Regions from separate parts of the Aquincola sp. J276 genome, predicted to be linked through region 1. Evidence: riboswitches for the same ligand, from Rfam matches in the RefSeq annotation. Region 1 holds a riboswitch; the other holds the start of a gene.
The links. Region 1 has a riboswitch for thiamine pyrophosphate ahead of LRS14_RS08130 (TonB-dependent siderophore receptor). Riboswitches for the same ligand answer to the same signal wherever they lie in the genome.
Positions count from the first base shown of each region.

Region 2: linked by a shared signal. The riboswitch ahead of thiC (phosphomethylpyrimidine synthase ThiC) and the one ahead of LRS14_RS08130 (TonB-dependent siderophore receptor) in region 1 are both predicted to bind thiamine pyrophosphate.

Region 1 covers NZ_JAJONC010000001.1:1,790,159-1,793,561, reverse strand. The annotation lists tRNA gene LRS14_RS08135 (tRNA-Asn) at 30-105, opposite strand; gene LRS14_RS08130 (TonB-dependent siderophore receptor) at 142-2,079, opposite strand; TPP riboswitch at 2,340-2,442, opposite strand; TPP riboswitch at 2,503-2,598, shown strand; gene thiD (bifunctional hydroxymethylpyrimidine kinase/phosphomethylpyrimidine kinase) at 2,694-3,403, shown strand, end outside.
Region 2 covers NZ_JAJONC010000001.1:2,539,780-2,543,182, forward strand. The annotation lists gene thiC (phosphomethylpyrimidine synthase ThiC) at 1-1,583, opposite strand, end outside; TPP riboswitch at 1,660-1,764, opposite strand; gene LRS14_RS11640 (LLM class flavin-dependent oxidoreductase) at 1,854-2,840, shown strand; gene LRS14_RS11645 (MBL fold metallo-hydrolase) at 2,845-3,403, opposite strand, start outside.

The sequences.
Region 1 (3,403 bases):
ATCGCTGCAAGGCCTTCTTCTTCTGTTCTTGGCTCCCCGACCTGGGCTCGAACCAGGGACCTACGGATTAACAGTCCGGCGCTCTACCGACTGAGCTATCGGGGAACAGAGCCTCGCAGTATAGCGAGTTTTTTGGCTACGTCAAAGGTCTAGCTGGATGGATGCGCGAAAAGTCCTGGGCGCCAGCGGATACAGGTACGCGTGGCCGAACTGGAAGGGCGATTCGCGCCAGGCGCGCTTGTCGCCCACGTTGTCTACGCCCACGCGCCAGGTGAGCTGGCTGCGCGACAGACGCTGCACGTAGCGCGCACCGAGGTTCACCGTCGTCCAGCCCGGAATGGCGATGCTGTTGTCGTCCAGCACCATCTTGTCCGCCTCGTGCACCAGGCCGGCCTGCAGCTGCAGGCCGGGCAGTGCCGCGGGGGCATAGCTGCCCGCAAGGCGGAAGGAGCGCGGCGGCACGTTGGTGGGGCGGTTGCCGTTCAAGCTGTCATCGCTGCTGTTGCGCAGCCGGGCCTGCAGCCACATCGCGCTGCCGCGCAGCTGCCAGGGCCCATGGCTCCAGCCGAGCGCCGCTTCCAGGCCGCGGTGGCGGGCGCTGCCGTCGGGGCGGCGCAGGCACTGGTCATTGGCATCGCACAGGTCGGCGGCCCGCGGGCGGTCGATCTGGAAGGCCACCAGCGAGGCGCTGACGTCATCGCGCTCGTGCTTGATACCCAGCTCGGTCTGCCGGCTCTTGAGCGCCGGCAGCGCCTGTCCTGCGTTGACGTAGAAGCTGCGGTTGGGCACCACGTCGGACTCCAGGCCCTGGCCCCAACTTGCATAGACAACCGTGGCCGGCGTCCACTGCCAGCTGGCGGCCAGCCAGGGCAGGGTCTCGCTCTGGCCGTAGCCGGTGGCGCGCGAGCCGTCGGTGCGCACGCTGTCGCGGTGCAGCCGCGTGTGCCGCAGGCCGGCCCACAGCCGCCAGTCGGCCGACAGCTGCACCATGTCGCGCAGGTACAGCTCGGTGCTGCGTTCGTCGCGCTCGGTGTTCTCGTCGGTCAGCTCGGGCGCAGGCTCGGTCACCGCCGTGCCGTCGATGTGGCCGGTGCCGGTGTAGTTGTAGGCCTGGCCCTGGGCGCGGCTCTTGAAGCGGGTGAACAGCACGCCGGTGCTGAACTGGTGGCGCAGGCCGGCCAGCACCGGGCTGCCGGCCAGTGAGAAGTCCAGTGCATCGCTGCGGCGGCGTTCGTTGTCGCTGCGGAAGTCGTAGAGGTCGAAGCTGCCGTCGCTGCAATAGCGGTCGTAGCGGTCTTCGGCGCTGCAGCCGTAGGGATAGGCCAGCCGGTCGTCGGTGCTCAGGTGCTGCGTCATGCCGTGCGCGGTGAAGCGCCAGCCCGAGCCCAGCTGCTGCTGCAGCCGCAGCGATGCGGTGTTGCCCTCCATCACCACCGGCAGCGACCAGGGCTGGTTGTTGAGGTTGGTGCGTGGGTCGATGCGTCGTGCCGAGGGCAGGCTGTCGCCCAACAGGCTGAAGCCGGGCACGCTGGGCTGGCTCTGGCGGGAATGCTCGAACTCGGCCTCCACCAGCGTGCCCGGTGCGATGCGCCAATCGCCGGCCACGGCCAGCTGGCGGCGATGACCTTCGAGCGAGCGCACCTGCGGGTCGAGATGGTCGTAGGCCGCATTGACGCGCAGGCCGAAGGCTTCGTGCGCGCCGAAGCGCTGGCTGAGGTCGGTGGCCACGCCGATGCTGCCCTGCTCACGCCACTCCAGGGAGGCGCTGCGCACCGCGGCGTCCGGCCGCTTGACCACGAAGTTCACCAGGCCGCCCGGCGCGCTGGTGCCGGCCTGGATGCCGCTGGTGCCCTTGAACACCTCGATGCGCTCCTTGTTGGCCATGCCGATGCTGGTCTCGGCATTGATGGGCAGGCCGTCGCGGCGGTAGTTGAAGCGGTTGTCCAGCGTGTAGCCCCGCACGGAGAGGAAGCTCCAGTAGCCGTCGGAGTTGTAGGCATCGGACAGGCTGGCATCCAGCCGGGTGATGTCGGACAGGCGCTCGACGCCGGCGTCCAGCAGCGCGGTGCCGCCCAGCACGGTGCCGGCAAAGGGGGGCCCTGGACAAGGGCAGCTCGCCGAAGCCGCCGATGCCCGGCGCGGCCTGCAGCGTGCGGCCGGTGATCTCCACCGTCTGCGCGGCCTGCTGGGCCCAGGCCGGCAGGCCGAGCACGCAGGCGGCGGCGGCCGCCAGCGAGTGGAGGGAAAAGCGGAACGGTGCGGAAGCCATCGTGGTCTCGGGTCGATGGCAGGGCGGCAAAGCGGAGGCTGCATGCGGCACCGCGGGCGGCGGTGCGGCGGACCAGGTCCGTCGGCTTCCCTGCGCGAGGATTACCTCAATCAGGTTCAAAGGGACTGTCTCAGTCGGCCCGCTTGCGCAGGCCAACACCCCCAGCGAAGTGCCGCAGGCCCTGAGGCCGCGGCGGGGGCGATTCTAGGGCGCGCCGTTCCGTGGCCATAATTGGCGCTTGCTAGGGGTGTCGTGCGACGCACGACTGAGAAACACCCTTTGAACCTGAACTGGGTCATGCCAGCGGAGGGAAGCAGCACCGGCCCCAGGGCGGTCACTCTTCTTCCGGCGCGCGTGCCCGCTCATGCGAAGGAAGCTGCGATGACCACCGAATCCGCCGCCCCCCGCCTGCCGCTATGCCCGGGTGCTGACCATCGCCGGCTCCGACAGCGGCGGCGGCGCCGGCATCCAGGCCGACCTCAAGACCTTTGCCGCGCTGGGCTGCTACGGCAGCAGCGCGATCACTGCCATCACCGCGCAGAACACGCTGGGTGTGCGCGCCATCCATGCGGTGCCGACGGAGGTGCTGGCCGCGCAGATCGACGCGGTGGCCGAGGACATCGGCTGCGACGCGGTGAAGATCGGCATGCTGCATTCGGCCGCCACCGTGCAGTGCGTGGCCGCAGCGATCGACCGCCACGGCCTGCGGCCGGTGGTGCTGGACCCGGTGATGATCGCCACCAGCGGCGCAGCCTTGATCGATGCCGCCGCGGTGCAGGTGATCGTGCAGGCGCTGTTCCCCCGGGTGGCGCTCGTCACGCCCAACCTGGACGAGGCCGCGCTGCTGCTGGGCCGCGCCATCGTGTCGGTGGACGAGCTGGACGGCGCGGCCAATGCCCTGCTGGAGCTGGGCGCGCAGGCGGTGCTGCTGAAGGGCGGGCACCTGCCGGGCGACACGGTCGTGGACGTGCTGAAGTCCCGCGAAGGCCTGCATCGGCGCTTCCAGGCGCCGCGCCTGCACAGCCGCAACCTGCACGGCACCGGCTGCACCTTGTCCTCCGCCGTGGCGGCGGCGCTGGCACTGGGCCAGCCGATGGCCGATGCGGTGGCTGCCGCACACGCCTACGTGCAGCA
Region 2 (3,403 bases), 750 kb from region 1:
GCATCGTCGCGCGCCCGCGCCCCCGGATGGCCCTTGGCCACGTCGGCTGCATGCGCCGCGATCTTGTAGGCGACGATGCCCTGCTTGACGTCCTCCCGGTCGGGCAGGCCCAGGTGTTCCTTGGGCGTCACGTAGCACAGCATCGCGGTGCCCATCCAGCCGATCATCGCGGCACCGATGGCGCTGGCGATGTGATCGTAGCCCGGCGCGATGTCGATGGTCAGCGGGCCCAGCGTGTAGAACGGCGCCTCGTGGCAGTGCTTCAGCTGCTCGTCCATGTTGGCCTGGATCAGGTGCATCGGCACATGGCCCGGGCCTTCGATCATGGTCTGCACATCGTGCTGCCAGGCCAGCTTCGTCAGCTCGCCCAGCGTGCGCAGCTCGGCGAACTGCGCTTCGTCGTTGGCATCGGCGGCGCTGCCGGGGCGCAGGCCATCGCCCAGCGAGAAGCTCACGTCGTACGCCTTCATGATCTCGCAGATCTCCTCGAAGTGCGTGTACAGGAAGCTCTCCTGGTGGTGGGCGATGCACCACTTGGCCATGATCGACCCGCCGCGCGAGACGATGCCGGTGCGCCGCTGCGCCGTGAGGTGGATGAACGGCAGCCGCAGCCCGGCATGGATGGTGAAGTAGTCCACCCCCTGCTCGGCCTGCTCGATCAGCGTGTCGCGGTACAGCGCCCAGGTCAGGTCCTCGGCCACGCCGCCCACCTTCTCCAGCGCCTGGTAGATGGGCACGGTGCCGATGGGCACCGGGCTGTTGCGCAGGATCCAGTCGCGCGTGGTGTGGATGTGGCGGCCGGTGCTCAGGTCCATCACGTTGTCAGCGCCCCAGCGGATGGCCCACACCAGCTTCTCCACCTCTTCCTCGATGCTGCTGGTGACGGCCGAGTTGCCGATGTTGGCGTTGATCTTCACCTTGAAGTGGCGGCCGATGGCCATCGGCTCCACCTCGGGGTGGTTGATGTTGGCCGGGATGATGGCGCGGCCGCGGGCCACTTCGTCGCGCACGAATTCCGGCGTGATGACGGCGGGCAGCCGCGCGCCCATGCCGTTGCCGGCCAGGCGCTGCTCGCGCTGCGCATCGGCCAGGTACTCGGCCATCCACTCGCGCTTGCCGTTCTCGCGCAGGGCCACGTATTCCATCTCGGGCGTGACGATGCCGCGGCGGGCGTAATGCATCTGCGTGACGTTGGCACCGGACTTGGCGCGGCGCGGCGTGCGCTGCAGTGCCGCGGCCTCGGCGCGCAGCTGCGCGATGCGCGCGCTGTCGCGCTCGTCGTGCCGCAGGCCGTCGTCCAGGCCATGGCGCAGGCGGCCTGCATAGTGCTCGGTGCCGTCGCGTTCGCTGATCCATGCGCCGCGCACATCGGGCAGGCCGCGGCGCACGTCGATGAGGGCGGCGGGGTCGGTGTAGGGGCCGGAGGTGTCGTACAGCGAGACCACTTCGCCGTTGCTCAGGGCCACGTCGCGCACCGGCACGCGCAGGTCGGCGCGGCTGCCGGTGATCCAGGCCTTGGTGGAAGCGGGAAAGGGCTCGCGGGTGCGTTGCAGCAACTGCGCGAGTTGGTCGGGGGCGTTCATGCGGGTCTCCTTCGTGGCGTGGCGATGCATGCTCCGAAGGCCGGCCCGGCGCATGCCCCTCGAAGGCACGCACCCGTCCTGACACAACAGCTCTTCTTCCGCCGGTACTAACCGGTTCAAGTTCGCGGGTTCGGATTCACCATCTCAGCGGGCCTGTCGGCCTGCACCCCGGAGCGGGGGCGATTGTGGGAGGCCCGCGGCGCGGGTGTCAACGTGTTGCCCCTGCCGCCCACGGCGGCATGCGGGCGGTGATAGCGTGGCCGCATGAGCCTGCTGTTGTCCGCCCTCGACCAATCCGTTTCCCTTGCCGGCCATGGCGAAGACGCCGCCATCCGCGACACCGTGGGCCTGGCCACGCATTGCGAGGCCGAGGGCTACCACCGCTTCTGGCTCAGCGAGCACCATGCGCTGCCCACCATCATCGGCACCGCGCCCGAGGTGCTGATGGCCGCGGTGGCGGCCACCACGCAGCGCATCCGCATCGGCAGCGCGGGCGTGATGCTGCCGCACTACTCGGCCTTCAAGGTGGCCGAGCAGTTCCGCGTGCTGGAGGCGCTGGCCCCGGGCCGCATCGACCTGGGCGTGGGCCGCGCGCCCGGTGGCGACATGCGCACCGCGATGGCCCTCAATCCCAACGCCCATCATGCGGCCGAGCACTTCCCGCAGCAGGTGCGCGACCTGCAGGCCTGGACGGCCGGCCTGCCGCACAACGGCATCACCGCCCACCCGCGCGGCCCACATGCGCCGCAGGTGTGGATCCTGGGCAGCAGCGACTACGGCGCGCAGCTGGCGGCGCACTTCGGCCTGCCCTATGCCTTTGCCTACTTCTTCATGGACGGCCAGGGCGTGGAGCAGGCGCTGCGCCTGTACCGTGAGCTCTACCAACCCAGCGAACGCCATCCCGTGCCGCTGCCCACCATCTGCGTGTGGGCGCTGGCCGCGGACACCGAGGAAGAAGCCCGCCACCATGCGCTGAGCCGCGAGCGCTGGCGCGTGGACCGCGCGCGAGGCGTGCTGGGCCCGCTGCAACCGCCCGACGCCGTCGCCGCGCGCGGCTTCACCGAGGCCGAGATGGCCACGGTGGCGCCGATGCGCCGCAAGGCCTTCGTGGGCACCGGCGCGCAGGTGGCGGCGATGCTCAAGGACATCGCCGAGGAACTGCAGCTCGGCGAGATCGTCATCAACACCTGGGCCCACGACCCGCTGGTGCGCCGGCGCTCCTATTCGCTCATCGCCAAGGCGATGCGCGAAGGCTGATGCCTTACTTGTACGGCACGTAGTCGATCGGCACGAAGCGGTATCCACCCGCCTCGGGCCGCAGCCGGCCAATGCCCGGGAAGGGCAGATGCCCCGCGGCCACGAGGTAGCCGCCCTTGGCCGCGTCGGCATACGCATTGCGGCGTTCGCCCATCGCCGCCTTGCTGTCGGTGTCGAACTGGATGGTGACGTTGGGCTGCGCGAACTGCACCGCCGACACATGCATCAGGTCGCCCCACAGCACCAGCTTCTGGCCCCTGGATTCGACGGCATAGACGCTGTGGCCCGGCGTATGGCCATAGGCACGCAGCGCCCGGACGCCCGGCACCAGCTCGGTGTTGCCGTCGAAGGTCTTGAGTGCGCCTGCATCGGCGTACGGCTTGGCGGCGGCCATCGCGCCCTGGAAGAAGCCCTGCGCTTCCTTGGGCGCCTTGGCCATCTCCGCCTCGCTCAGCCAGTAGGCCGCGTCGCGCTGGTCCACGTGCAACGTGGCATTCGGAAAGGCCCGCTGGCCGGCGGCCATGGCACCGCCCACGTGGTCGGGATGCAGGTGGGTGATGAGC